Regions from separate parts of the Trinickia sp. HAY1-2D genome, predicted to be linked through region 2. Evidence: riboswitches for the same ligand, from Rfam matches in the RefSeq annotation. Region 2 holds a riboswitch; the other holds the start of a gene.

Region 1 (11,367 bases), 750 kb from region 2:
TTGGACTGGTCGAGGAGCGCCCGCTGGGCCGCCGACAACTGGCTCGCGAGATTATCGGTCTTGCTGCGCAAGTCGAGAATCGCCTGACGAGCCTGGTCGTCGTCGAATATGCCGGCGTGAGCAGGCAGCGCGACAAGCGCCGAGGCAGTCATGCCGGCGGCTGCGACGCCGCGCAGCCAGGAAAAACGGTGCTTCATATACGTCGCCTGTTACCTTTATTGATAGAGGATGTCCGCGCGGCGGTTTTGCGCCCACGATGCCTCGTCATGACCGGGGGCCAAAGGCTTTTCCTTGCCCAGGCTCACGGCTTCCATTTGCGAATCGGGCACGCCGAGTGTGCGCAGCGCGCTGCGCACGGCTTCGGCACGCTTTTGACCCAGCGCGAGGTTGTATTCGCTCGTGCCGCGCTCGTCGGTGTTGCCCTGAATCAGAATGTGGCGGTCCGGGTGGCTCTTCATGTATTGCGCATGGGCCTGCAGCAGCGACTGGTATTCGTCCTTGACCGAATAGCTGTCGAAGTCGAAGTACACGCTGCGCTTGGCGAGCGGGCTGTTCGGATTGTTCAGCTCGTCGACGGTGACGGGCGCCACTGCGTTCGGATTCGGCTGTTGGCCGACCGTGCCAGTGGTCCCTTTGTCGTTGAGCTTCACACCCGAATGGCAGGCTGCCAACGCGCCCACGAGCAACGCTGCAAACACCATACGAAGTTTCGACATCATTTCTTACTCTCCTTGTGTGTCATTGCATAAACGGACCCCAGGACGGCTCGCGTACGCTGCCGCCCGGAACGGACAGGATTTGCCGCGTCCGACCGTCCGTCGAGACTGCGGCCAGCACGCCACGGCCGTTCACCTGAGTGGCGTAAAGAATGTACTGACCGTTCGCCGCGAAGCTCGGCGATTCGTCATGTGTCGTATCGGTAAGCGCCGTTGCCACGCCGCTTTGCAAATCCTGCACGTAGAGCTTGAATGCGCCGCCGACGCGCGAAATATACGCGAGTTGCTTGCCGTCCGGACTCACACGCGGGCTTGTGTTGTAACTACCCGTAAAAGTCACGCGCTGCGCCGCGCCCGCTTGCTCGCCTTGCGCGGGCATCCGGTAGATCTGCGGCTGGCCGCCTCGGTCGCTCGTGAAGTAGATCCATTGCCCATCGGGCGAGTAGGCCGGTTCGGTATCGATCGAGCCGCTCTGCGAAAGGCGCCGCAAGCCGCTGCCGTCCGCGTTGACTGCGAAGATCTGCGTGTTGCCGGTTCGCGAGAGCGCGACCGCCAGCGTGCGGCCGTCCGGCGACCACGCGGGCGCACTGTTGTTGCCCTTCTGGTCCGAGATGATGACGCGCCTGCCCGTCGGCAAATCGTGGACATACACGATCGGCTTGCGCTTTTCGAACGATACGTAGGCCACCTTCGTGCCGTCAGGCGACCACGCCGGCGAGATGATCGGTTCGGGGCTCGACAGCGCGACATGCACGTCTTGACCGTCGGAATCCGAGACCTGCAACAAGTAGCGGTTGCCGCTCTTGACGACATAGGAAAGCCGCGTCGCAAAGACGCCGCGCGTGCCGAGCAGCTTCTGATAGATGTAATCGGCGATCTTGTGCGCAGTCATGCGCAGACCGCTTTCCGGCGTGGTCAACGACAGGCCGCCGAGGTTTTGCTGCTTGGCCGTGTCGTAGAGCTTGAAACGCACTTCATACGTGCCGTTCGCGGCGCGCGTCACGCTGCCCGCGACGAACGCATCGGCGCCTTTTGCCTTCCAACCGCCGAGGTCGACCGAATCGGTCTCGGAGACGGGGGCGCTGCCCGCATCGATATTCGTGAATTTGCCGCTGCGTTTCAGATCCTCGCGCACGATCGCACTGATCTGCTGCGGTGCGCTGGTTTCATTCGCGAAATTCGCCGTTGCGATCGGAAGTTGCGCCGAACCGGTGCCCGTCACGACGACGGTCAGCTCCGCGTTCGCGGCACCACATGCAGCGATCAGGCACGACGCCACCCATGTCTTCAAGCCTAGCTTCGTCATCAAACTCATGCGAGAAATCCCAAAAAACAAGTTGTCACAACTGCAAAGAGACCGTCGAGTGCATCTTTCGTTCCCGCTTCCGGTCCATCGCGCCGACTTTGCCACCCCCGCGGCGTTCGTTATTGCGGTGGTCTTACCTTGATGGAAAAGCTCGCCGGCGCCTGCCCATTGGTATCGAGCGGCATTGGATCGGACTCCCGTACCGCACGCAGCGCAGCGTCGTCGAATGCCGGATTGCCGCTGCTGTGCTGGATCGTTGCCGACAGCAGGGTGCCTGTCGGCGCGCAACGCACGGCGATCAGCGTTTCGAGCGAGTTGTCCGGCGGCCAATGAACGTTCGGCGCCACCCGCCTGCGCACTTTGTCCGCGTATCCGGGCGAGGCGGCCGTGCCGCCCGAGCCCGTTCCGGTGCCGCCCTTGGCGAGCCCGTTGCCGCTCGAGCTTTCACCGGCGAGGCCTTGCAACTGCGCGAGCCGCGCGCGGCGCTCCTGGTCGAGCTGCTGTTTTTGTTTCGCCTGCTGCTGCGCCAGGGCCTTGGCCTTTGCCGCTTTCTCGGCCTCCGCCTTCTTTTGCGCTTCGACCTGCTGCTGCTTGAGTTCCTCTTCCTTCTGTTGCTTGAGCTGCTCCTGCTTTTGCTGCTCGGCCAATTGCTGCTGGCGAAGCTTCTCCGCCTGCTGCTTTTTGAGTTTGTCGGCCGCGGCCTTTTGCGCGGCCAGCTCGGCCTGCTGCTGGAGCTCGCGCTGCCGTTTCGCCTGTGCCTCTTGCTCGGCGAGTTGCCGCTGACGTTCCTGCTGCTCGAGCAACGCCGCGCGCGCGGCGGCTTCCTGCTGCTGGCGTTTTTTCTGCTGCAGCGCGATGTCAGCCTGCTCGTCCGGGACCGGCGGAGCAGGCGGCGCTACACGCACGGGCGGGGCCGGCGGGGGCGGCGTCTGCTGCTGCGGAATATCGGTCCACAACTCGGCTTCAGCCCCCGCGGGCGTGCTGTTTTGCCAATGAATGCCGTGATAGAGGAATAACCCGAGCAACACGTGCATCAAGAGCGCGAGCGTGAACGCTCGCGTCGTCCCGCGTTCGCGGGGCGGTTGCGGGGGAAGGAATCCGACTTGCCGGGTTTCATTGCGATTTAACGAGCAGCCCAACGCGCTTGACGCCGCGCGCCTTCAAATCCGACATGACCTGCATCACGGCTTCGTACTTGACCGTCTTGTCAGCGGCAATGACCACCGGCTGATCGGGGTGCGAGGTTTCGCGCTCGGTCACGAAGCCGGTCAGCTCCGCACGGGTCATCTGTTCCTGTTGCGTCGCGCCCGCGTCGTCCTTGTAACGAACGCTCATCTTGCCGTCCGCGCCGATATTCACCACGACGGGCGGTGTTTGTTGTTGCGGTGCCGCACCGCCCACCGTGGGCAGATTGACGATCGACGGTGCGACGAGCGGCGCCGTGACCATGAAGATCACGAGCAGCACGAGCATCACGTCGATGTAAGGGACGACGTTGATGTCAGACATCGCGCGGCGGGAGCGGCTGCCGCGCATGGACGAACGATTGGTCGAGCCGGCCATCGCGTGCTCCTTAATGCGCCTGGCGCTGCAAGATATTCGAGAATTCTTCGATGAACGTTTCGAAGCGGATCGCGAGGCGATCGATGTCGTGCGCGTAACGGTTGTATGCCACCACGGCCGGGATAGCGGCGAAAAGGCCGATCGCCGTCGCCGTCAGCGCCTCGGCGATCCCCGGCGCGACGTTGGCGAGCGTTGCCTGTTGCACGTTCGCGAGACCGCGGAAGGCGTTCATGATCCCCCATACGGTACCGAACAAGCCGATATATGGGCTCACCGAGCCGACCGATGCCAAGAACGCGAGATTGGCTTCGAGTGCGTCCATTTCACGCTGAAACGCTGCGCGCATGGCACGCCTCGCGCCATCCAGGATCGCGCCGGGATCGTTCAGGCGCTTTTCCTTGCCTTTCAAGAATTCACGCATGCCCGATTCGAAAATTCTCTCGAGCGCGCCGATCGTATGGCGGTTGTTCGCCGCGCTCTGATAGAGCGCTTGCAGATCGCCGCCCGACCAGAAGTCGCGTTCGAACTGTTCAGTTTGCGCGCGGGCGCGCCGAATGGCAAACCACTTGCGGAAGATAAACGTCCAGGACATCAGGGACAGCAGCAGCAAGAGCCCCATGACGGCCTGCGCGAGGACGCTCGCGTTGAGGACAAGAGAAATAATCGACAGATCTTGTGCGTTGTTCATAGATATTTTGCTTTTGCATCCGAAGGGCGGCCATCATGGGCGGCAAGCCGCCGAAGCGGTCCCAGTCGGCAACCTGAAAGCTCGGCGGCACGCGCAGCCGAGCTCCATTGGGTAACGATGCGGACAATACAAGGCCACTGACGAACTCTCAACGGTGTTCATGCATCGGCCGTTGACATTCCGGCGTGCACGACTCCGGGGCCTCGCCGCAGCGCTGCGAGCACGTCGGGTGGAATGGGCGCGGGTTTGAACGTGGCGCGCTCGACGCAGGCGACGCGAATCTCGCCGGTGGCAAGCAGGCGATCGTCGCACCACGCGTGTTGCACGAAATCGACACTCGCGCGACCAAGCCGCTCGATGTGGCTCTCGATCGTGAGCAGATCGTCCAGACGCGCGGGCGCTCGATAGTCGAGCGCCGTGCCGCGTACGACGAAGACGATCCCGATCTCCCGGTCGAGGCGGCCTTGTTCGATGCCGCACGCGCGGAGCCATTCGGTTCTCGCGCGCTCGAAGAACTTAAGGTAGTTCGCGTAAAAGACGATGCCGCCCGCATCCGTATCTTCGTAATACACGCGCAGCGGCCATAAAAAGCCGCGGCCCGTTGCTGGGCGACTGCTAGGCATATTCATGGGCGCATTTTACCGGAACCCGTACGACCATCTCGAAATTACATGTCGAGCGCAGGACGCAGGGCACCGGATACGGTCGTCCGGCCATGCCTACGCGCTCGGACCGTGGGCGTTGCCGAGCGGTTTCAGCCACGATGGATCGACAGGCCCGCGAACGATTGCGCCACCGGCATCAGCTCGATCGTATTGACGTTCATGTGGGCGGGCAGCGTGGCGATCCAGTAGATCGAATCGGCGATGTCTTGCGGCGAAAGCGGCGTTACACCGCGGTAGAGGCCGGCTGCCTTGGTGTCGTCTCCCTTGAAACGCACGTTCGAAAACTCCGTGCCGCCGCAGAGCCCCGGCTCCACGCAGGTGACGCGTACGGCCGTACCCGAGAGGTCGGCGCGCAGATTCAGGCTGAACTGGTGCACGAAAGCCTTCGTTGCCCCGTAGACGTTGCCGCCCGAATACGGGTAGCTGCCCGCCGTCGAGCCGAGGTTGAATATATGGCCGCGATTGCGCTCGACCATTCCTGGCAGCAGAGCATGCGTGACGGCGGCGAGGCCGGTGCAGTTCGTCTCGATCATCCGGGACCAATCGTCGAGATCGGCCCGCTGTGCGGGTTCCAGTCCAAGGGCGAGCCCCGCATTGTTGACGAGCACGTCCACGGACGCGAACGCCTCGGGCAGCCGCCCCGGCAACGCTTGTATGGCGGCGCGGTCGCACACGTCGAGCTCGAGCGGCAAAAGTGCCGGTCCAAGCTCCTCGGCGAGCGCCTCCAGGCGATCGAGGCGGCGAGCGGTGGCGATCACGCGGTGGCCGCCATTGACGAAACTGCGAGCGATGGCGGCGCCGAAGCCGGCGGATGCGCCCGTGACTAAAACGATCATTGCTGCTCCTGACTGGTCGAACCCGGCAGGCCTCATGGCCTTGCCGGTATAAGCAAGAACTACCGAAGGCGAAAAACGGAACGGGCCGATGATACCCGCCGTACCCCGGTCGCGGTATGAATGCTCCCGATTCTTTCGAAATGCTTTCCATTGGGCTGCGGGCGCGCGCCGAGGGCTCCGGCTACCTTTCGCGGGAGGGTCGGCGCGGGAAGCGGTGCGCGCAAGCGCGCCGCGATGCGGCCGTGCTGGCACTGTGGCCGGCCAATTGCCTATTGGTTGCGCTGCCAGTACACTAACGCGCTCAGCCCTTGCGTAACTGGCGATAACACCCTCCGGGGTCAAGGTGGAGCGACCCACCGTGAAGCGCAAGGTGCCGTTTTGCCGTTCGCCTGGGCAGCCGAAAACCGCGCGCGTTCGCTTGCGCAGCGGCGGTTGCCCCGCGGGTGCAACGGAGCTTCGACCATTCGAATTTTCCGCCACGCCAGTGCCGGCCCCTCCGCCATCCAGTGCAAGCGTACGTTCGTATGCATTCCGCGCATTTCGGCCAACCTGTAAACCTTCAACGGAATCCGTATGTTTGACAGAGCCCAAAGCACCATTGCCGCCATCGATCCCGAGATCTGGCAAGCGATCGAACAGGAAAACCGCCGTCAGGAAGAACACATCGAACTGATCGCATCGGAAAACTACACGAGTCCGGCCGTGATGGCCGCCCAGGGCTCGCAGCTCACCAACAAATACGCCGAAGGCTATCCGGGCAAGCGCTATTACGGTGGCTGCGAATACGTCGACATCGTCGAGCGACTGGCCATCGAGCGCGTGAAGGCGATCTTCGGCGCCGAGGCCGCGAACGTGCAGCCGAACTCCGGCTCGCAGGCGAATCAGGGTGTCTTTTTCGCGATGCTCAAGCCGGGCGATACGATCATGGGCATGAGCCTCGCCGAAGGCGGTCACCTGACGCATGGCTCGCCGGTCAACATGTCGGGCAAGTGGTTCAATGTGGTCAGCTACGGCTTGAACGAGGCGGAAGACATCGACTACGACGCCGCGGCCAAGCTTGCCGAGGAGCACAAGCCGAAGCTGATCGTTGCCGGCGCATCGGCGTTCGCGCTGAAGATCGACTTCGAGCGCCTCGCGAAGATCGCGAAATCGGTCGGCGCGTATTTGATGGTGGATATGGCGCACTATGCGGGGCTCATCGCCGCCGGTGTGTATCCCAATCCGGTTCCCCATGCCGATTTCGTCACGACGACGACCCACAAGAGCCTGCGCGGCCCGCGCGGCGGCGTGATCCTGATGAAGGCCGAATACGAGAAGCAGATCAATTCGGCCATCTTCCCCGGCATTCAGGGCGGCCCGCTCATGCATGTGATCGCCGCGAAGGCTGTCGCATTCAAGGAGGCGCTCTCGCCTGAGTTCAAGGCCTACCAGCAGCGCGTGGTCGATAATGCGCGCGTGCTGGCCGAGACGCTCGTCAAGCGCGGCTTGCGCATCGTGTCGGGCCGTACGGAAAGCCACGTGATGCTGGTCGACCTGCGCGCGAAGAACATCACCGGCAAGGCGGCTGAAGCCGCGCTGGGCGCGGCGCATATCACCGTCAACAAGAACGCGATTCCGAACGATCCGGAAAAGCCGTTCGTCACGAGCGGGATCCGCCTCGGTTCGCCCGCCATGACGACGCGTGGCTTCGGTGCGCAAGAAGCGGAGCAAGTGGGGAATCTGATTGCCGACGTGCTCGAGAACCCGGAAGACGCGGGGACGATCGAGCGCGTGCGCGCGCAGGTTGCCGAACTCACCAAGCGCTTCCCGGTTTATCGCTGAGCCACCATGCGCTGCCCCTTTTGCCGGCACGAGGATACCCAGGTCGTCGATTCGCGCGTATCCGAGGACGGCGCCGCGATTCGGCGCCGCCGCCGGTGTCCGGCCTGCGACAAGCGTTTCACGACTTACGAGCGAGTCGAGCTCATGTTGCCGGCGGTGGTGAAAAAGGATGGCAGCCGCACCGAATTCGATCGCCGCAAGATTGTCGCGAGCATGCAACTGGCGCTTAGAAAGCGCCCGGTTGCGGCGGACGCGATCGACGCGGCGGTTGCCCGCATCGAGTATCAATTGCTGGGCAGCGGCGAACGCGAAGTGCGCAGCGAGCGCCTTGGCGAGCTCGTGATGAACGAGCTGCGTCAGCTCGATACCATCGCTTACGTTCGCTTTGCATCGGTCTACCGGCGCTTCGAGGATGTATCCGAATTCGAGGACGTCATCGAAGAGTTTCGTCGCGCCGCTCCCGCCAAACCGTCGCGCAAGCGTTGATCGGTCTAGTCGTTTCATCGTTTTCATTCCCTTGCATATTGACGTGACGCGCCATTGTCGGCGCGTCGATACTTGCTCGCCACTCGGCCGAACGGACGATGGTGCTGTACGTGCACGTCCGCTAGATTGATCGAATCGAACAACGGACAACGGAGCTGGGAATGCGGTTCGGTGCAAGCGGAGCAGGCATTGAGCGCCGACGTGCGCGGCACGCGCGCGGATTCACATTCGTCGAAACGCTGATCGTCTGCGCCGTGATGCTGTTGCTCGCGACGCTGGCGATACCGTCGTTTGCGACCTGGCAGCAACGCCAGCGCGTCGAAGCGAGCACGCGCATGCTGCTGGCGAGCATGTCGTACGCGCGCAGCGAAGCGGTTCGTATCGGTTTGCCGGTCGTGATTTGCCGCACTGATGGTGACGGACGATGCGTCCATAACGGCGCACACGACTTCGGCCGGGACCGTGTCCCCGTCGATTGGGCGACGGGTTGGGTCGTCGCGCTTGAAACCGGTTACGGACAGCGGGTATTGCGCACGCATGTTCCGGCGCCCGGCGTGCGGATCCGCGGCGCCGCGCATGCGATCCGGTTTCGCCCGCCGGCCGGACAGGTGATCGGCGGGTTTCGCAGCTTCGAGATCGCGCCGACAGGCGCTCGTCATGGCGCGTCTGCGCAAGCCGCGAGGCGCTGCGTTTCGATCGCTGCCGGCGGCCGGGCGAGGGTGGGCGCCGAGTGCGGGCGGCACGTATGAATGCCTCGCCGCGAATCCCGGGCCGGCAAACCGGAGGCTCGCTGCTTGAAGTTGCGATCGCACTGGGCATCGCCGCGTTGTCTCTTGTTGGCACGATCTCGAGCCAGTTCGTGGCCGTGCGTACCGAAAAGAGTTCTGCGCAGCGCGAGGTGGCATCGCTGATTGCGGCTTCGGCCGCCGATGCGCTGCGCGAACGATCCGCGGCAGCGGGTGAGATCGAGTACTGGCGTGTCCAGGCCATGCAGGCATTGCCGCGTGGCGACATCGTCGTACGGGATGCAGGTAGCGGTGCCGCATTCGTCGCCGTGCGCTGGGCGAGTTCGCAAGCGGGTGGGCACGCGCTTGGGCGAGCGCGCCCTATACGTTTCGACGGATGTCCGCCCGAGTTCGCCGCCCCCGAGGTTTCTTGCAGCGTAGCGCCTCTGTTTCTGGGGGCGACGCCATGAGGCTGGGCGCTTCGCGCGGGGCGAAATCAATGAGGCGCGGCTCAGTGGGGAGGCGCAGCCGCGGGCATACGCTCATCGAGTTGATGGTTGCAACGGCACTGGGGCTCGTCGTCGTGGCGATGATCGCGTCGCTCTACCATACGGTGCGTCAGTTTTACGCCGCGTCTGCCTATACGGCGCTGATGCGCGAGGCCGGCATGACAGCCCTGTTGCTGATGAGCGAGCAGATCCAGATGGCGGGGTTTGTGCCGCCAGGGTTGCCGGCGCTGTCGGGAGATGTCGCGCCGGGACTATTCGGCTGTACGTCGGGATATCCGGTCGAAACGGCGGGCGGGCTTCGTTGCGAGCGCGATGCGAGCGGCTCCGACGGCATCGTTATCCGCTATGTCGACGACGCCGTGGCGACGTGGCCTACCGAGGCGGGGCAAACGACGGATTGCCTGGGGCAGGGTATCGGGCGAGCCGGAGAGTCGGTCGTCGTCTCCAATCGTTTTTTCGTGGGGACATCGCGGGATGGCGGCACCCCCGAGCTTTATTGCGAAGGCAACGGCGGTCTTGCCCGGCAACCGGCTGTTGCGGGTGTCGAACGGCTGGCTTTCAGGTATTGGATACGCGGGGCCGCCCGAGCCGTTCGTGCCGATGCCGTCGCGCCGAACGATTGGCAGCACGTCACTGCCGTGGATATCTGTGTGCGTGTCCGCGGGAGGCGGACGGACGCACGCGGCCAGCACGTCGATTGCGACCCGGTGGCGACGCGCTATTTCGACGGTCACGCTCGGCAGGTATTCCGGCGCCGCGTTGCGGTACGGAATCACGAGCAGGCGGGCCGATGAGCAATGCGTCGGCATACGGTCTGGTGCCACGGACCCATCGCGCCTGCCGTCTTGCCCGGCAGGCATCCGGGGCGGCGTTGCCGGTTGCGCTCATGCTGACGTCGATGCTATCGGCGGCGGCCATCGCCTCGTTCGACGCGACCATCATGGGTGTGCGGCGCGCATCGAACTTCGAGGATGCGCTGCATAGCATGCAGGCGGCCAATGTCGCGCTCGAGCTTTGCCTCCGCGAGCACGAGGCCGGCCGCGCGCCGCTGCTGCTGCCGAGCCGCGCGGAGGCGATGCGTTGGCAAGAGCGCGATCCGTTCGCCGATGCCGCTGCATTTGCGCCGCTACCGAACTGGCCCGGTGGTCGCAGGCCGCCTCAGTGTCTGATCGAAGGGCTGCGCATTGCGGAGCGGCCGCACGCGCGGGGATTTGTGGTCACGGCGAGAGGCTTTGGCGCAAGCGTGGATGCGCAAGCGTGGGCACAGGTCTTCGTGGTTCGCGAAGCGGGTAAGGAATCGCGTCACTGGCGCCGCATCGCGAGGAGACGGTAATTGAACGCCAGGGACGCTACGCGCACGCCGGCTCGCTGGGCCGCGGCATTCTCTCTGATGGAGTTGGTGATTGCGCTGGCGATCGTCGCTGCGTTGGCCGCTTACGCGCTGCCGAGTTACCGCGAGCATGTGGCGCGCGCCCATCGCGCCGATGCTGCGATGGCGCTCTACCGCGCGGCGCAGTATCTGGAAGCGGGCACGGACGCACATGCAGGCGGGGCGGTCGTCTTGCCGGCTGGACTCGACCAGGCGCCGCCTGTCGGCGCGCCAATCTATCGGCTCCATGTGGTCGATGGCGACCGCGCGAGCGGATACTACGCGCTGGAGGCGCGGCCTGTCGATGCCGGCCCGATGGCGGGCGATGCATGTGGGACATTCATTCTGGATGTGCTCGGCGCGCGTATGAACCGGCGAGCTGGCTCGCGCGGCACCATGGACCCTGGCTGCTGGCTGGGCCGCCGATAGCGGCAAGCGCGGACATGAACCGCGGAAATCGAACCGGCTCGGCTCAGCTCGCGGAGATAAGAATGCTCAGCGGCGCACCGCTGCAAGCGTTACGGCGCATCGCCGGTCTGCGTGGCCGACCGCGCGTGCTCGCGGTGGATCGCTTGCGCGAGAAAGCGATACCCCGCCCATGCGGCCGCGCCGAGCGATCCCCACTTGATGAGCGGCTTGGTGCCGGCGGCCAGCGTCGCGCGCAGCGGCTTGGCCAGTATCAA
Region 2 (18,466 bases):
TCAACTGGTTCACGGGCACCTTGCGCCCTTCCTTGCCCGGCGCCGTGAGCGTCTTGCCTTCGAGCAGCTTGCCGACGCGCTCGCGCATCTCCGCGGCCGCCTTGTTCGTGAAGGTGACGGCGGCGATATGGCGCGGCTCGAAGCCCTTCGCCTCGATCAGGTGCGCGATCTTTTGCGTGATGACGCGGGTCTTCCCGCTACCGGCGCCGGCCAGCACGAGACACGGGCCGTCGAGATAGCGGACCGCCTCGCTTTGGGCGGGATTCAATCCTGCGGACATTTCTGGTGGATCTTACAGTTTGGCGGCTCGCGCGAAGGCGCACACGCGTGCGCTCCGGACGATGCCATCGAGGGCGAGTGCGCGATGTTAACACGAGCAGCACACGATCGCTTTGGCCCCAAGACGCTTGCGCATGGGCACTTGCAAAGCGGCGGGCGACGCGTGCCACAATGCACGCTTCATCGTCCCGAATTCCATGCGCCGCATGCCGCCTGTTGCGATGCGTGCGACGCGCACGAGCACGGGCATCCACGACAAACCAGAGGTCCCCTACGATGACGACATCCGTAAAGATCGGCTTGATGGGATACGGCTTCGCCGGCGCGACGTTTCACGCACCGGTCATCGCGCACTGCGGCGCGCCCGCGCAGCGACCGAACGAACCTTACGCCTGCCTCGCCGCCATCGCCACGAGCCAGCCCGCAAAGGCGCTCGCCGACTATCCGAAAGCGCGAGCCGTCCCGGACCTGGACGCGCTGCTCGCACTCGACGACATCGAATGTGTCGTCATCGCCACGCCCAACGATACGCACTTTGATATGGCGGCGCAGGTCCTTCGCGCGGGCAAGCATGTGGTCGTCGATAAACCCGTGACGCTGAGTGCCGCGGAGGCGGTCACGCTCGCCGGCCTCGCGCACGAGCGCAATCTGGTCTTTGCGCCCTTCCATAATCGCCGCTGGGACGGCGATTTCCTTACCGTGCGTCAACTACTGGCGAAGGGCACGCTGGGCCGCGTCGCGCACTACGAATCGCATTTCGACCGGTTCCGCCCGCAGGTGCGCGAGCGCTGGCGCGAGCAGGCGTCGCGCGGCGGCGGCCTGCTCTTCGATCTCGGTCCGCATCTGATCGATCAGGCGCTCGTGCTGTTCGGGCCGCCTGAAACGGTTTATGCCACGGTCAAGGTGCATCGCGATGGCGCGGGCGCAGCCGATTACGTGCATCTGCTGCTCAGCTATCCGGACAAGGAAGCGGTCCTGCATGCGAGCGCGCTTTGCGCGATCGAGCCGCCCCGGTTCGCCATTCACGGCACGCTCGGCAGCTATGTGAAGTACGGTCTCGATACACAGGAAGACCAATTGAAAGCGGGTCTTCGCCCGGGCAACGCGGGCTTCGGAGCGGACAATCGGCCGGCCACGCTGCGCGTGCTCGAAGGCGAGCGTGAAATCGAGCGGCAATGGCCGACGCTCACCGGTGCATACCCCGAGTTCTATCGCGCGCTGGCCGCGTCCATTCGCGATGGCGAGCCATTCCCGGTCTCGCCGCAAGATGCAGTCGATGTCATGACGATCATCGAGCTCGCCGAGCGCAGCGTGCGCGAAGGGCGACGCCTGCGATTCGAGCGCATGGGGGCTTGACCCGCCGCGGCACCGCGCCGATCGTTGTCATCGCATTGGGCATCTGGCGCGTTTATCCCCCGGAGGGGAACGTCGACCGCGGCGCTCCCTGCCGTGCAAATCACAAGGGATAACGAAACGATGAAAACAATGGTTCGCGCGCTCGCTTGCAGCGCATTGATCGCGTCGCTGAGCGCCTGCGTCGTCAATCAGCCACCGCCGCCGCGCCAGGTCGTTGTACCGGCGCCCGCACCAGTGCTGCGCCCGAACCCGCGCGAGGTCGCACTGGAGCGTTTCGGTCAGGTCAACAGTCGCATCGACAATCTCGGCCGCCGCATCGACTGGCACGTCAACGGAGGCTATTACCCGCCTCCCCAAGGCAACGCACTGCACCATCGTCTTGACGTCATTCGCCAGGAAGCGCGCGATATGGCCGCGCAGCACGGCGGCGGCCTGTCCGATGAAGAGCAGCGCGTGCTCAATCACGAACTGGACGGGACGGCGCGCGCAATCGGCGAATGACGCCATCGCTTACGCCTGAGCCATCGAACCTTGGCCGTCTTCGTTGCGCGCGAGCGTAGCCAGCGCGGCGGCCAGTGCTCGTATCTTCCGCTGCTCGCCGCTTTGCGACGGGTAGACGAGAAAATAGGACGCGCCATTCAGCGCGACCTCCTCGAACGGTGCAACGAGCACGCCTTCGCGCAGCCGTTCGCGGGCCATGCGCGGATCGCCGATGGCCACACCGTGGCCGTCGGCTGCCGCAGCCAGCGCGAGTTCGAGCGTGTCCAACGCAGGCCCCTTCGTGACATCGATACCCGCGCCGCCGATCGCATCGAGCCGACAACGCCACTCCGCGCGGCTCGGCCCGGCATGCAGGAGCACCGTTCGTCTCAGGTCGTCAATGGAGCGAATCGATGCGGCGATCGCGGGAGCACACATCGGCGTCAGCGACTCGGGAAAAAGCTCGACCGCCTCCATGCCGCTCCACGGGCCCCTGCCCCGCACGACCATCGCATCGATATCCTGTCGAGCGAAATCGGGGCGATCGTCCGATGACGTGGCGATGCGCAGTTCAACGCCAGGCATCGCACGCTCGAACTGTGCCATGCGCGGCAAGAGCCACCGCACGGCAAACGTCGACGGCAATCTCAACGTCACGATCGAGATCTCGTCGATTCGCGTGCGCGCGTAATCGCTCAGTTCAGTGAGCACGCGCAACGCGACTTCGAGCAAGCGCTCGCCTTCGCGCGTCAGCGTCAGCCCCCCTGCATGGCGAACGAACAGCGCACATCCATAGTGCGCCTCGACCTGCTGGACTTGCCGGCTCACGGCGCCTTGCGTGCGGCACAGATGAACCGCGGCTTTCGTGAGGCTGCCGAGGCTCGCCACGGCAACGAAAACCTGCAGGCCCGCGAGCGTCGGAAACGGACGCGTCAGTTCGGCGAGCGGGTATGCAAGCGGCTCATGGCCCGTTTGCGAATTTTTCGATTGTTGGTTCATCTGGGCGTCGATATCGTCTGTCCCGAAGCCGCCCCACGTGTAGCCACATAGAGATCGCGCGTGCGGTATTTGATAACGGATGAATGGAGGAATTCGCAATGACATCCGCGCAATCACTTTATACCAGCCGAATACGCGAGTACCTGAGCCAGCTCGAACGCGGCGATGCAGCGGCGATTTGCGCGCTCTTCGCGTCTGATGCTCAGGTGTATTCGCCCTTGCTGGGCTGGGTGTCGCCGCGCCCGTTCTTCGAGAAACTGTCGGCGGCGTCGGGGCAAAGCAGCATTACGCCGATCGATGTCTGCGTCAGCACGACGGGCGCCGCGCGCGCCACGGGATATTTCGTCTATGAATGGGCGCTCAAGGACGGGCCGACCGTGCGGTTTGAATGTGTCGATGTATTCGAGTTCGACGAGGCGGGTCGCATCGCGCGGCTGCTGATCATCTACGACACTTATCCGATTCGCGCATCGCTCGGCGACAGCTTTTCGTAAGCGCCGCCAGCCTCGTGTGACGAACGGGCGCGAAAAATGCAGAAACACAAAACTCGTGGCGATGTGTCGATTCTGGCGGGGCTCGTTCGTCGTCGAAAAGGGGGAGCCGATGCCGAGGCGAGGTCATCGATACCGGCGCTCCGCCCCCATTCGTTCGGCACTCCTAAGGAGACGCTCCATGAGTCAAGCAGACACATCCACACCCGCATTGAAGCCCGCCACACTCCTTGCCCAATCGAAGTACCGCTTTCCCGGCGAAAGCGAGGGATACCGCAAAGCCCGCAATGCACTGCTCGAACAGGAAATCGAATTGCGGCGCCAGATCGAGCGCGTCGCGGCGATGCGCCGCGCGTTACCGGTCGGCGGCGCCGTGCCGCAGGACTATCGCTTTCAAGGCGAGCACGGCTCCACAACGCTGTCCGACATGTTCGGCAAGCACGATACGCTCGTCATCTATAACTGGATGTTCGGCCCACGGCGCGAGCGCCCCTGCCCGATGTGCACCTCATTTCTGAGCGCGCTCGACGGCGAGGCGCGCGACATCGAGCAGCGAGTCGCGTTGGCCGTCGTCGCACGATCGCCCATCGATCGGCTCGTCGCTTTCAAGAATGAAAGGGGCTGGCGCCATTTGCGGCTGTTTTCGTCGGGCGGCAACAGGTTCAATGTCGACTACGCCCATGAAGATCCGGACACGGGCGATAACCCGGCAATCAATGTATTCGTTCGCCGCAATGGCGCCATTCACCATTTCTATGCGGGCGAGATGGGACCCGAGACGGCCGATCCCGGGCAAGACCCCCGCGGCGCGCCCGATCTGATGCCGCTTTGGACCATTCTCGATCTGACGCCGGGCGGGCGCGGCACCGACTGGTATCCGAAGCTCGATTATCCGGATGCGAATCAGGCGACGCGTCGTTGAAGGGGGATGCCGGGCAACTACCGGTGCGAACCACCGCCCGGCACTTTTTCAGCCGGCGAGAGCGTTGTAAGCCGTTTCACGCTGCTCTCGTTCGGGGAGCTCTTCGATTACAAGCCGCAATTTATCTCGGATGCCACCCGTGTCGCCATTCAAACAACGGAAATTCAGCGAAAGGCTCAGGACCATGTGGGCATAGTCGGCCCCGGTGATCTCGCCCGCCTTGTCCGGCGCCTCTTCTCTCTCGTGCCAGAGTTGTTGGACCGCCTCCAACACGGCTTCGTACATTTCGGTACGAAGGGATTCATCCTCCACCGACGAGGCGGCCTCCGCCGTATCGGCCAATGGCTCGACCCGGTGGCGCTTGAACTGTACTTCGCCGATGGCGCCCAGCACGAGCGAAACAGCGGCGTAGCGATGCGCCGCCGGAAATGCATCGTCGGCTATTCGCATAGCTAACACGCAAAGCGGCTTTGGGCGCGCAACCAGCCCGAGTTCCGGGGCGCCGATGAAGCGCGCAGTCGATTCGAGCCTTTCGTGGGGCAGCGGCGGCGGCCCCGCGAGCGCTTGTTGCGCCAATACCGCTTGCACGTCTTTCAGATCGCTGGCACGGGCGGCATACTTGCTCAGCTTCGTGCTTTGCTCATATGCGGGCAGAATCGAAGAAGGGAGTAGTAGCAACGCGGTTCGCTCTGCCAACGCCGGTGATCGATCGGTCGCCATGGAAATGGCCAGTTCGGCGGCGGGCCGTTCCCCTTCCGGCATCGCTTGAATGCGGCCGGTGAGACCGGCCAGCAGATAGTCTTTCGCTGAATCGGGCAGGCCGTCGATGACTGGCGGCCGCGCTGAAGCGTCTTGCGGACCGAGCAACGGCTGCAGATCGGAGAACCGCTCGACGTCGGCCACGAGCCTGTCCAGCGATAGCTGAAGCTCGGCGAGCGAAGGATTCCCGGGCGATGCACGCCCCCCGCTCACCGCGGCTGCGTCAGCACCCGGGACCAACCCACTCAGTCGCGGATTGATGCCTCCTCTGTGCGCAGAGCCCGGCATAGGCTGGGAGGCATTGTCTCCCGTCCCATCAGCAGCCTCGCTGCCTGTTCCACCATCGACGGGGCGTGGCGGCAACCCGTCGCTTCCCTCGGGACCCTTGATCATATCGGCTCACCACTCGCTGCGTTTGGAATACCGCCGAACTCTATAGCGGCGCGGCGTTCACGACCGCTTCGATCCGAAGCAGCACGCCATCAAACGCACTTTCGAGCGGCTCGCCCCTTCAGCGCCGCGCTTCCGTCGCCATTCTGACCGCGAGCCCCGCCAGTACCGTGCCCATGAGCCACCGCTGAGCGACGAGCCAGAGGGGCCTTCCGGCCAAAAATCGAGCAATCGTGCCAGCAGACAGAGCGACGACCGAGTTGACCGTCAGGCTCGCCACGATCTGGAGGGAGCCGAGCGCGAGCGACTGCGCGAGGACGTGGCCGTGTTGCGGATCGATGAATTGCGGCAGCAACGACAGGTAGAGCACCGCAATCTTCGGATTGAGCATGTTGGTCAAAAAGCCCATGACGAAGAGCTTGCGCGGACTATCGGCAGGCAGGTCCCGAACCTGGAACGGCGAGCGTCCGCCCGGCTTGAGCGCCTGCCATGCAAGGTAGCCCAGATAAAGCGCGCCGCCGAAGCGCAGCACATCGTAGGCAAGCGGCACCGCGATCAGCAAGGCCGTAATGCCGCATGCCGTGGCAACCATATACAAGACGAAGCCAAGTGCGACGCCGCCCAGTGAGACCAGGCCGGCGGCGCTGCCCTGACAGATGGAGCGGGAGACGATATAGACCATATTCGGGCCGGGCGTCAGCGCCATGCCGAGCGCGACGAGGCCAAAAGCGAGCAACGAACTGGACGTGGGCATTGCATCACTCCTCGGAGAAGGAAAGAAGGACGACGCCCAGGCGCGCGGCAATGCACCCGATTCACGGGCACTGTCCGCGTTTCCCGATGGTGGTCCATCTCCAGGCGCCAGTCGCGCGGACCCGGCGATTATTTCACGATCGAGCGGTACTCGCTTGCCCGCCAACACGGCCACCGATGCGCGCTTCGATCGTGCCGATGAGCCGTTCCGCCCAAGCGTTCAAGGTCCGCGTCGACATGACGACCATGCTCGATTTCGCAACGATGCCGTACACGCGCGAGCGGCCGACCTTCGAGACGCATGCCGGATCGAGCCATCGGTCGTTTTCGACAAGCAGCGCAAGCGTCTCGAGGCCGATCAGAATCGGCCAGATGCAGGCCAGACGCAAACGGACCGAGCGCGCAGGAATCGCGAACGTATAGGCCAGCGCATCGCGGTACAGCTCGAGCGTCTTGCCGACCAGTTCGAACAGCAGCGGCCGGGCGCGCGACGAGGCATCGGGGGCGAGCAAGTCTTGCGGCGTCAATGCGAAGCGCTCGAGCATCCGCTCAGGCAGGTAACAGCGCCCGATACGCAAATCCTTCGCGCAATCGCGCAGCACGTTCGTCATCTGCAACGCCTTGCCGAAGCGGACCCCGCGCTCGATCATCGTCGCGGCCGCCTCTTTGAGCGTGCCGGGTAGATGCGAGTAGGTCATTTTGGTCCAGAACTCGCCGACGCAGCCCGCGACGAGATAGGTGTAGCGGTCCAGATCGTCGAGCGTCGCGAGCGCGCCGAGCTGGCCCGAACGTTCGTCAGGGAAGGTGCGCAGATCGAACTCCATGCCCATCGTCAGCGTAGTCACGATCTCGCGCACCGCGTCCCGGTCTGCCGTATCCAATTGCGTCAAGGCGTCGAATGCGCCACCGAGCGATTCGAGCAGCAATTTTTCGTCGGCATGCCCTTGCTGGCTCGCCACGTCATCCCTGAGGCGACGCACGAGCGAGCCGTCGTCGGGCGGCGCGCCATTCACGCTGGCACGCAATGCAAGCAAGAGCTCGAGCCGCTGCGCCGGGTCGATCAGCGATGTATCCGCGATCGTATCGGCCGCGCGCGCGAGCAGATAAGCGAGCGCAACGGGGTCGCGCATGCCGGCGGGCAAGATGCGCAGCGTCAGGTAAAACGAGCGTGAAACGCTCTTCAACAGCGGACCGAGTAAAAAGGCCCGGACGGATTCGGACATAGAGGGAATCGGATGTATTCGGATCGATGCAACGCTGCCGCATTGTATCCGGCCACCCGATTCCGCCCGCTTGCACTGAACCGGTTCAGCCCACGAGACATTAGCCGCGCGGCTCACGCGTCATCTCGCGAGGCGCGCTGTGCACCTTCTCCTTGTTGCGAAGCGTCAGGGCCAGCCCGGCGAGAATCAAGATCATTCCGATGACGTCCCTCGGCTGCAGCGCGTGGCCGAACCACAGGTAGTCCATCAGCGCCGTAATGACGGGCACGAGATAGAAAAGGCTGGTCACATTGACCAGATTGCCGCGGCGCACGAGCCGATAGAACAGCAATTGGGCAAGCACCGAGATGACAATCCCGAGCCAGAGTACGGAGACGGCGAGCGGTGCGTCCAGCCGTAACCCGTTCCATTCGGCAACCCCGAGAGGCAGCGAAAGCAGCAAGCCTACGAAGTTCTGCAAGGGCAGCACGTCCATCGGTTTCTGCACGATGCGCTTTTGCATGATCGCCCCCACCGTAATGCTCGCAAGTGCGGCAAGGGCGAGCGCGATTCCTTCGGTCGTCGAAGGATTCAACGCCGATGCGCCGCGAAACACGATCGACGCAAGGCCCAGCATCGCCATGAAAAGACCGGCCATCCGCATCGCCGAAAAACGTCGCTCGGTGACAACGAGCGTGGCAATCGGCTGTGCGCCGAGAATGGCCGCCAATAGCCCGGGCGTCAGTCCTCGCTCGAGCGAAAGGAAGTAGCAGATCGAATAGCCGCCCATCATCAGCGCGCCCGTGGCGGCGACATGGACGCGCGTGCCGCGCGCCGGCAACCAACGGTGCCGCCCTGCACCGATGAGCGCAAGGATGATCGTCGCAAGCGCAAAGCGCATCGTCAGAAACGTCGAGGCGCTCGCATGCGTCACCCCGATTTCCGCAAAAATGGCGCCACTGCTCCAAAGCAGAATAAAAAGCGCAGTCGCACCATAGGCCGCCAAAGCGGTTTTGAACCAAGCCATGAGTTCACCTGCCAGTCGAATTCGTTGAACTGGCAGACCGGCACACGTCGACGGACACGCGCACGCATCCGCACGCGCGTACTCGCGCACCCGCATCTACGCCCTTTGGCGCAGCTACACGGGCCGAACGGCCGGTCTGCAGGAGAAAACGAAGTGTCGGCGCTTAGCCGAGCACCGCCGTGTGTGGCGGTGCAAGCGCTGCGACGACCCGCCCGAACGGGGGCGGCGAGGCGACAGGAGGAGGAAACGCAATGAGACAGCAGCGGCGCGCAGCATCGAGCGATGTCTCGATGCCGCCAACGGCAAAACACGAACGCGCTGCACTTTTCATGAGGAAAACGGGTTGTGGGGCTGCCGTTGAATGAATGACGCAGGTTTGAAGGCTACTCGCAATGGCCCGGGCGTGCAATCGGAGCACCGGCGTCGGCTTGCAGGGACCTGAGCAGCCGTCCGATACACCGGTTGATATCTTGACTGAATAGTCATAATATCAAGCCAAGGTGTCGACGAGTGATCGACGGCGATCCAGCCGAAGTTGGGGCCGGTCACTACTAAAATAGCTGACATGTTATTGGGCTTGTCGCGCTCGACGCAGACAGCGGCCGGCTGCAGCGCCGCAATTTATTGACCGTTCATTCATAAATAAGCGCTCACCGAATCAGGAGATACCGCATGACCTCATCGACCATCGCGCAACGCTGGGCATTGGACGCACGGCAAGCTGTCCAAGCGATACGATCGGGGCGGCTGAAAGCCGTCGACTATGTAACGGCACTGCTCGCGCGTGCCGACACTTACAGCTCGCTTCACGCGTTCATCACCCTCGAAACGGAAAGCGCCATTGCGGCTGCTTCGCGAATCGACGGCCTCACCGGCAACGAGCGCGCGCGCTACCCGCTCGCCGGCTTGCCGATCGCCGTGAAAGCCAACATCAACGTCAAGGGCACGCGGACTTGCGCCGGCACACCGGCGCTCGCAGGTTTTGTCGCACCCACCACCGCGCCGACCGTGACACGGCTCGTCGAGGCCGGCGCCATCGTGCTCGGAAAAACGAATATGCACGAGCTGGCTGTCGGCATCACGAGCACGAACCTCGCTGCGCACGCCGGGCCGGTTCGCAACCCCTACGATCGCTCGAAGATACCCGGCGGCTCATCCGGCGGCACCGCCGCGGCGCTCGCCGCGCGCATCGTGCCCGCCGGGCTAGGGACGGACACAGGCGGCTCGACGCGCATTCCCGCGGCCCTCACCGGTACAGCCGGCTTGCGGCCCTCCGTCGGAAACGGCGGGGCCGAGCGTCGCTACCGCAACGAACACGATGTCGTGCCGATCAGCCATACGCGCGATACGGTCGGCCCGATGGCGCGCACCGCCGCGGACCTCGCCTTCATCGACGGCATCGCGACCGGCGATACCGCGCTGCCCGCGATCGAACTCGCGCGTTTGCGTATCGGCCTGCCGCGCGATTGCTGGCGGCAACTCGACAGTACAGTCGAAGCGATTGCCCATGCGGCGCGCGAGCGCCTCGAAAAAGCTGGTGTGACGTTCGTCGATGTGGAGCTGACAGAGGTCATGTCGATTTGCGAGCGCATCAGCCTGCCCATCGCGTTTGCCGAGCTTGGCGACGATGTGCCCGCGTGGCTCGCCGCAAACGGCGCTCCGGTGCAAACGCTCGGCGCGTTGGCCGAGCGCATTGCGAGCCCGGATGTCAGGCGCATCTATGAGGCGACGCTTGCCGGCACCTATGCCGAGGCGTACCCGCATGCCATTCAGGTCCTGCGCCCCGAGCTGCAACGACGCTACGCATCGATATTCGACACGGCGGGCCTCGATGCGCTGCTCTTTCCGACTACGCCGCTACCCGCGGTCGACATCGACCACATCGAAGGCTCCGCCGTCGTCACGATCGGCAATGGCGAGCCCATCGACGAAATGGCCGCCTACCTGCGCCATACCGATCCGGCGAGCATCGCCGGCATCCCCGGTCTGTCGATTCCCGCAGGCCTGACACCGTCGGGCCTGCCTGTCGGCATCGAGATCGACGGTCCGCTCGGTAGCGATCGCAGGCTGCTCGCCATCGGCATTGCGATCGAATCGGTGCTGGGGGCGCTGCCGCCACCCTTTTGACTCGAGCGGCGCGACAAGCGACGAATGGCGAACGCGCGCAACGCGTCTCGTGTGTCCTTCGATGCGAGCGTTCGCCTCTTTTTTGAGGCCTCGTACCATGATCAGATCCGACTCCCTTCGCACGACGATTCGTTCGGCGCCACCTTCGGCGGGAAAGGAGGCAACCGCCGAAATCGATTCCCGTGGCGACACGGCCTATGGCACGCGATCGAACGCCGCTGCGTTGGTCGTGCTGCTGACGGGCGCGTTTCTCTCGCCGCTCGATTACTTCATCGTCAATCTTGCATTGCCCGCTATTCGCAGCGGCCTGGGCGCAAGCAGTGCCGAGCTTCAATTGATCGTCTCGGCCTATACCTCGGCCTTTGCGGTGCTGCTCGTCACAGGTGGTCGGCTTGGCGATCGCTTCGGCCGCAAACGCCTCTTCATGGGCGGCATGACAGGTTTTCTCGTTGCTTCGCTGTTATGCGCCCTGGCACCGAGCGGCGCGTTTCTCGTCTCGGCGCGCATCATGCAGGGCGCCTCGGCGGCCATGCTCGTGCCGCAAATCCTCGCGACCATCCGCAGCGCCTTTCCGAAAGAGCAGCAGACGGCGGTCATGAGTCTCTATGGCTTCGTCTATGGCTTCGCATCGGTCGCCGGACAGATCGGCGGCGGACTGCTCGTCACGCTGCACCCGTTCGGGCTCGGATGGCAATCGATCTTTCTCATCAATCTTCCGGTAGGCGTGCTCGCACTGGCAGGCGCATGGCGCTTCGTTCCCGAAAGCCGTGCCGCACGCACGGAGGGCAACGATTGGCTGGGTCTCACGCTGCTATCGGCGTTCTTCGCCCTCGTCATTTATCCGCTGACTCAGGGACGCGAAGCGGGCTGGCCGCTCTGGGCGTGGACGATGCTCGCCGCCAGCGTGCCGGTGCTCGCCGCTTTCGTGCTGGCGGAGTATCGCGCGCATCGGGCCGGGCGCGACCCGCTCGTCGAGCTCGCTTTGTTCAGGAATCCTGTGTTTTCCGTCGGGCTCGTGCTGGCGTTCTGCTTCTATTGCGATAGCGCCTTTTTCTCACCTACGGCATCTATCTGCAGTCGGGCCTGGGATGGTCCGCGCTCGCCGCCGGCGCGGCGGTCTTTCCGTTCGGCGCAGGCTCGATTCTCGGGCCGCTGTGCTCGCCCGCCATCGTGCGCCGCATCGGCAATCATGTCCTCACTGCGGGCTTCGCGGCGCTTGCGCTCGGATTCGCCGCGACAGCGGCCGCCTCGCTGCGGGTCATGCCCGGCGGCCTGTTTTACGCGGGCCTGGTCGTTGCCGGCGCCGGGCACGGTCTGGTGCTGCCGAACGTGGTGCGCATCGTCATCGGCGAAATTCCGCCGGCCAAAGCGGGGCTCGCGGGCAGCATCGTCACATCGATGCTGCAAATCGGCTCGGCCTTCGGCGCGACGGCGATCGGCGGCCTGTTCTTCTCCGTCGCGGCCGAGGGGGCGAATGCAGCACGCCACGCGCAGGCTTATCGCGATAGCATCGCCGTCGTGGCAACGCTCTTCGCCGCTTGCATCGTTATTGCTGCACTGATGTCGGGAAGCGCGCACCGGCGTCGCTGAAACCGGGCGCGTTGCGGTCCGTGCGCCAAACATGTCCATGACTACTGTGCTCGCCGATACGGTTTTGATCGTGCACGCGTGCGTCGTGCTCTTCATCGTGGGCGGCTTCGCGGCGATCTGGTGCGGTGCCGCACGCCATTGGCGCTGGGTGCGCGAACCGCGTTTTCGCTTCGTTCATCTCGCGTCGATCGGCATCGTCGCAGCGCTCGCCCTCCTCGGCGCGCCGTGCCCGCTGACCACGCTGGAGGCGTGGCTGCGCGAGAGCGGCCCGAGCTCGCAAGGCTTCATCGCCTACTGGGTCGGGCGGCTTCTTTACTACGATCTCCCCGGCTGGCTTTTCACCGTGATCTATGCCTGTTTCGCGTTCATCGTGCTGCTGACATGGCGATTCGTTCCGCCGCGGCCGCGTTCATAACGCATGCCTGCCGGGCTGCAATAGTCGACAAGATTCAGTCGAATGTTAAACAGCGAACATCCGCCGGCCATTGGTAATTGATCTCGCAGGGAGGCGAGCCCATAGTTCTGACTAAAGTGACAGAAGGCGAACCGCCGCGCCCCATGCGAGCCCCGCGTTCGCTCGCCGGGCCATCGGCAACCTCAGCAAACATGCGCGTTCGCGCGGGCGCGCCGCCATCGAAAGCTTATGCAGACGGAAGCCACCTCACAGTCGGCCGCTCCGGCGCCTTGCGTCAGATGCGGCGCAGCCGTGGGCTCCGACGCCCTGCACTGCCCGCGTTGTGGGCAGCCCGTCTTGCGGCAAACGCGCGTGCGAAAGGCCGCGCGTCCGGCTCCTCCAGCTCCTCCGGCGTCGCCGGCGCCACCCGCGCGGCCCGCGCTCGGCGCCACCGCACCGATGCGCCGGCGCCTGCTTGCCGCGCTGCCGCACCGCCTCACCTCGGGCGATTCGAACGGGGCGCGGCGCTGGGGAGTGTCGGCGAGCGTGGCATGGATACTGTTCGGCTTCGCGGCCATCTTTGGCGCTGTCGTGGCCATCGACGAGCACGATAACGCCCAAATGCTTTGGCCCACCCCGGCGGACCCGCCCTCGCGCGGCACCCAGGGAACGCAGGAAGACCGGCCGCAGGCAGACCCGCCGCCGCGTCAACAGGACGCCCCCGCAACGCACGCCGCGTCACGCTCGGCTCTGCAGGCGCTCTCTTCGGCGGCGCTCGTCGATTTGCTTCGACAACAACTCGATACCGTACGCCACGAGAATGCCGCCGACGCCCAACGCACCATCGGCGGCCCGCCTGTCCATAACCGCCCTGCAGCCGTTGCGCCAGGCGGCGAACCGGCAAACAGGACCGCGGCGACGCCCGATGCGAAGCGCGCCGCGGCAAGCGCTGCGGCTGCGCCGCGCAAGCCGGTCTCGCCCACGCTCGCGAAAAAGGCTGCGCCGCAGCCATCGGTCTCGGCTCATCGGCTGTCCGCTCAAGTCGCAGCACCGGTGCGCCCTCCGGCAAGTCCCGCGCCGTCGACACCGCAATCGGAAGCGCTCGCCTCGACACAGCCGGCCGCCTCCGAGCCGTTGCGCGCAACAGCCTCACCGGCTACGCGGCCGACCGCCGGCTCGGCCGAGGCCCCCGCTACACAAGCGCAAGCTCCGGCACTGCCGCCCAGCCCGGCCTCCGCCACACAGCCGCCCCACATCGCCGAACAGCGGGTCGCAACGGACGCCGAGACGCCGCGCGTGCCGGCGGGGCCATCGCCGGCATCCCTGACATCCGCGGCACCCGCCCCGCTCGCAGTGCCGGCAGCCATCCCGGCGCCGGCCGAGCGTGGTGACGAAGCGCATCCACGCCTGCGCCCCGGCTGCGCGGCAGGCGGCGATAGCGCGGACTGCAAGGAGACCGCATCGCCTACCGATACGAGCGGCTCCCACGCACCGCCCGCGGGGCAATCGAACGAAGTCTGGTCGGGGGCGGTGAAGCGGACTCCGGCGGCCTCGGCAGCAGGGGCGTCCAGCGCGGATCATGGCCAAGCCGCGCAGGCACAGACACAGACACAGACGCAGACACCGGCGAAGCGAGTGGCGAAGAACCATACGCCCAAGCAGCACTTGGCCTCCGCGGTATCGACCCGGGCCGTTCGACGCGCAACGGAGCGCACGGCCGAGCGTACTGAAGAACATGGAGCCGCCTCGTCGCCATTGGCGATGGCCAAGCAGACCTGGCACACGGTGCTATCCGAGATCGAGCCCCGCGAGCGGCTCAAACCGGCGCGGACCACCGAGGTGTCGGAGTCGCATACCGAAATCTACCGTGGTCATTGACTGACGTCTGAGCCGGATGCCCCGCGCGGCGCAGCGCGGGCGACGACAGCCCGCGCAAACCGGGGCATCATGCTCCGGCGCGTGCCTTGCGTCCCTGTTCCCGAATCTGTTCCAGCGTGGCGGACGGCGTGCTGACCTCCTTCGGCACGCGGATTTCGATCAACGCCGGCAAGCCGCTGGCGATTGAACGCTCGAGCGCGGGCAAAAATTCGGCCGTCTTGACGACCGTCTCGCCATGCGCGCCGAACGAACGCGCATAGGCCGCGAAGTCTGGGTTGGTCAGCGCCGTGCCATGCGGCCGGTCAGGATAGTGGCGCTCCTGATGCATACGGATGGTGCCGTAATGACCGTTGTTGACGACGATGAAGATCGCATTCAGGCCGTACTGCATGGCCGTTGCCAACTCGTGGCCCGCCATCATGAAGCAGCCGTCGCCGGCAAGGGCTACCGCGATCCGCTCGGGATAGAGCGCTTTGGCTGCCAGCGCCGCGGGTACCCCATATCCCATCGCCCCGCTCGTCGGTGCCAGTTGCGTCTTGAAGCGCCGATAGGCGAAGTGCCGGTGCAGCCAGATCGCGTAGTTGCCCGCGCCGTTCGAAACGAAAGCGTCTTCCGGCAGCCGCTCGCGCAGTTGCACCATGATTTCGCCCAGCTGCACGTCGCCCTGCATCGGGCGTGGCCGGTGCCATTCGAGGTAGGCGCGATGCGCGTCCTCCGCGCTGCCGGCCCATGCGGGCGCCGCGCCCGGCTCGAGTGCCGCGAGCGCCGCCGCGATCTCAGGCATGCCCGAAACGATCGGCAGATCGGCCGCATAAACGCGCCCGAGTTCCTCCGCCCCCTGATGCACATGGACTAGGGTCTGCTTCGTTTTCGGAATGTCGAGCAGCGTGTAGCCGCCCGTCGTCGCTTCGCCGAGCCGCGGGCCGATCGCCAGCAGCAGGTCCGCCTCGCCGATGCGCCGCCCGAGCGCCGGATTGATACCGAGCCCCACATCGCCGGCATAGTTCGCATGCGCATTATCGAAGAGGTCCTGATAGCGGAAAGCGCATCCCACCGGCAATTGCCAGTTTTCCGCGAAGCGGCGCATGTCGTCGCAGGCGCCCGCCGTCCATCCGCTGCCGCCGAGAATCAGCATGGGCTGGCGCGCATTCTCGAGCAGTGCGCGCACGCGCTCGATTTGCGCCGGCGCCGGCGACGCGGCGACACGCTGAAACCGGGGCGCCGCCGGCACGGCCGGGCAAGGGTCCGAGAGCATGTCCTCGGGCAACGCCAACACGACCGGCCCCGGTCGCCCCGAACAGGCAACATGAAACGCATGGCTCAGATATTCGGGAATGCGCCGCGCGTCGTCGATTTGCGCGACCCATTTCGCCATTTGACCGAACATGCGTCGATAGTCGATCTCCTGGAACGCTTCGCGATCGAGATGCTCGCGCGCGCATTGGCCGATGAAGAGAATCATCGGCGTCGAATCCTGAAACGCCGTATGCACGCCGATCGATGCATGGGTGGCGCCCGGACCGCGCGTCACGAAAGCCACGCCGGGCAGCCCCGTCATTTTTCCGGTCGCCTCGGCCATGTTGGCGGCCGCCGCTTCGTGCCGGCAAACGAACGTGCGGATATGCGCATCCTCGTCATGAAGTACATCGAGCACAGCGAGAAAGCTCTCGCCCGGTACGCAGAAAACGCGATCGACACCCTGCGCGAGCAAGGCATCGACGATGAGACGTGCACCCGTCGTGGAAACGGCGTCAGCGGCGTTGACCATGATGCTGCGACCTCCTGATTGGTTGGACGTCCTTCGAGAAAACATCGGCACGCCATACGGCGGATCCGTCGAAAGCGCCGCGCCTCAGCACTCGACGATATTGACCGCGAGCCCGCCGCGCGATGTCTCCTTGTACTTCGTTTTCATGTCGGCGCCGGTCTCGCGCATCGTCTTGATGACCGAATCGAGCGAGACGTAGTGGCTGCCGTCGCCGCGCAAGGCCATGCGCGCCGCATTGACAGCCTTCACCGAAGCCATGGCATTACGTTCGATACATGGGATCTGCACCATCCCGCCCACCGGATCGCAGGTGAGGCCGAGGTTGTGCTCCATGCCGATTTCCGCGGCGTTTTCGACCTGTTTCGGGCTGCCGCCCATGACCGCCGCGAGCGCGCCGGCCGCCATCGAACAGGCCACGCCGACTTCCCCCTGGCATCCGACTTCCGCGCCCGAAATCGACGCATTGAGTTTGTAGAGAATGCCGATGGCCGCCGCCGTCATCAAAAAGTCGATCACGCCTTGTTCGTTGGCACCGGGCGTAAAGCGCGTGTAATAGTGCAGCACGGCGGGGATGATGCCCGCGGCTCCGTTCGTCGGCGCCGTCACGACACGGCCGCCCGCCGCGTTCTCTTCGTTGACCGCGATCGCATAAAGGTTGATCCAGTCGATCATCGAGAGCGGATCGCGCAAACCTTGCTCCGGATTGCCGGACAGGTCGCGATAAAGCTGCGGCGCGCGGCGCTTGACGTTGAAAGGACCGGGCAGCGTACCGTCGGCGTCGGGGTTGCCTACACCGCAACCGCGTGCAACGCACGCCTGCATGACCTCCCAGATTTTCAGCAACCCGCTTCGCGTCTCGTCGTCGGTATGCCAGACACGCTCGTTCTCCCACATCAATTGCGCAATGCTCTTGCCCGTGGCGGTGCACCGCGCGAGCAATTCATTACCGCTGCGAAACGGATGGGGGAGCTGGTCGACAGCGGCGAGTACCTTCGTATTCGGCGCGCCGGCTGTCACGACGAAGCCACCGCCCACCGAGAGGTACGTCGATTCGCGCAGGGTCGTGCCCGCAGAATCGGCCGCGCGCAGCTTGAGCCCGTTCGGGTGCTCGGGGAGCGCCTGACGATAAAACGCGATGTGATCCTTCGGTGTGAAGTCGATTTCGTGCTTGCCGAGCAGCGCGAGACGCCGCGTGCTGCGCACCGTATCGAGACGCGCCGCGATCGTGGTCGGATCGACCGTGTCGGGGGCCTCGCCCAGCAGCCCCAGCATCACGCCGCGGTCAGTGCCGTGGCCTTTGCCCGTCGCGCCCAGCGACCCGTAGAGCTCGACCTTGAGCGCCGCGGTGGCGCCGAGGAGTCCGTCGCGTTCGAGTCCCTGCACGAACATCAAGGCCGCGCGCATCGGCCCGACCGTATGGGAACTCGACGGACCGATGCCGATTTTGAAGAGATCGAAAACGCTGACTGCCATTGTTGCTCCAGAAAAGGAAGACCGATGCTCCGCTCATCGCGCCGCAAGCGGCAGACAGACGGCCACCCAGGCCGGCGGCGTCGGCGAAAGCAGCAGCGCGACGCTGGTATAGCGCCCCGACAGACGCGCCGCGAGGTGAAAAAGCGGCGCCGCGCGCTTGGGGTCCCATGGACCCGAAAAGCCCGCCACGCCGGCCGCGCGCCGTTTCGCGTCGAACGGCACGCTCGAATGCACGAATTCGTCATGCGTCTTTTGGCCGAGCGCATAAGGCACGAGCCAATTGAGCGCGAGCGCAAGCGAGGCGCCATTGCCCGCCTTGAGCGTGAGCCAGTTGCGGTTGTGACGCCGCGCGGCAAGCGCCGCGGCGACGAGCGGCTCGAGATCGTAGGCGACGTAATGCAGCGCGTCGCGTTCGGCGAAATCGACGGTCGAACCGTCCGGCGCAATGTTGTTGCCGATCTGCTCGACGAAGATGCGCTGCGCGGCATCGATGAGCTTGCGATCGTCGAGCGTGAAAGCGGCCATCGCAACGAGCTTCACGCGATGGCTTTCCCAGTTGTTCCGATAGGTGCCGGTCA

Evidence for each region. Region 2 has a riboswitch for ZMP and ZTP ahead of ACR9ZC_RS07215 (LysE family translocator). Riboswitches for the same ligand answer to the same signal wherever they lie in the genome.
Region 1: linked by a shared signal. The riboswitch ahead of glyA (serine hydroxymethyltransferase) and the one ahead of ACR9ZC_RS07215 (LysE family translocator) in region 2 are both predicted to bind ZMP and ZTP.

What each region holds. Positions count from the first base shown of each region.
Region 1 covers NZ_JBPGWX010000002.1:812,585-823,951, forward strand. The annotation lists gene ybgF (tol-pal system protein YbgF) at 1-197, opposite strand, end outside; gene pal (peptidoglycan-associated lipoprotein Pal) at 216-719, opposite strand; gene tolB (Tol-Pal system beta propeller repeat protein TolB) at 739-2,031, opposite strand; gene tolA (cell envelope integrity protein TolA) at 2,142-3,161, opposite strand; gene tolR (protein TolR) at 3,136-3,585, opposite strand; gene tolQ (protein TolQ) at 3,596-4,273, opposite strand; gene ybgC (tol-pal system-associated acyl-CoA thioesterase) at 4,432-4,902, opposite strand; gene ACR9ZC_RS10780 (SDR family NAD(P)-dependent oxidoreductase) at 5,028-5,774, opposite strand; ZMP/ZTP riboswitch at 6,077-6,176, shown strand; gene glyA (serine hydroxymethyltransferase) at 6,348-7,595, shown strand; gene nrdR (transcriptional regulator NrdR) at 7,602-8,081, shown strand; gene ACR9ZC_RS10795 (GspH/FimT family pseudopilin) at 8,243-8,830, shown strand; gene ACR9ZC_RS10800 (type IV pilus modification PilV family protein) at 8,827-9,276, shown strand; gene ACR9ZC_RS10805 (PilW family protein) at 9,321-10,109, shown strand; gene ACR9ZC_RS10810 (pilus assembly PilX family protein) at 10,106-10,648, shown strand; gene ACR9ZC_RS10815 (type IV pilin protein) at 10,649-11,113, shown strand; gene ACR9ZC_RS10820 (DUF3318 domain-containing protein) at 11,203-11,367, opposite strand, start outside.
Region 2 covers NZ_JBPGWX010000002.1:59,913-78,378, reverse strand. The annotation lists gene ACR9ZC_RS07250 (UvrD-helicase domain-containing protein) at 1-280, opposite strand, end outside; gene ACR9ZC_RS07245 (oxidoreductase) at 556-1,635, shown strand; gene ACR9ZC_RS07240 (hypothetical protein) at 1,756-2,136, shown strand; gene ACR9ZC_RS07235 (LysR substrate-binding domain-containing protein) at 2,146-3,114, opposite strand; gene ACR9ZC_RS07230 (nuclear transport factor 2 family protein) at 3,213-3,608, shown strand; gene ACR9ZC_RS07225 (DUF899 family protein) at 3,787-4,527, shown strand; gene ACR9ZC_RS07220 (hypothetical protein) at 4,576-5,430, opposite strand; gene ACR9ZC_RS07215 (LysE family translocator) at 5,798-6,430, opposite strand; ZMP/ZTP riboswitch at 6,458-6,555, opposite strand; gene ACR9ZC_RS07210 (phytoene/squalene synthase family protein) at 6,564-7,652, opposite strand; gene ACR9ZC_RS07205 (DMT family transporter) at 7,753-8,658, opposite strand; gene iaaH (indoleacetamide hydrolase) at 9,331-10,785, shown strand; partial or broken gene ACR9ZC_RS07195 (MFS transporter) at 10,847-11,758, shown strand; gene ACR9ZC_RS07190 (MFS transporter) at 11,851-12,375, shown strand; gene ACR9ZC_RS07185 (DUF2784 domain-containing protein) at 12,407-12,790, shown strand; gene ACR9ZC_RS07180 (hypothetical protein) at 13,229-14,647, shown strand; gene ACR9ZC_RS07175 (thiamine pyrophosphate-binding protein) at 14,715-16,415, opposite strand; gene ACR9ZC_RS07170 (L-serine ammonia-lyase) at 16,500-17,888, opposite strand; gene ACR9ZC_RS07165 (alginate lyase family protein) at 17,922-18,466, opposite strand, start outside.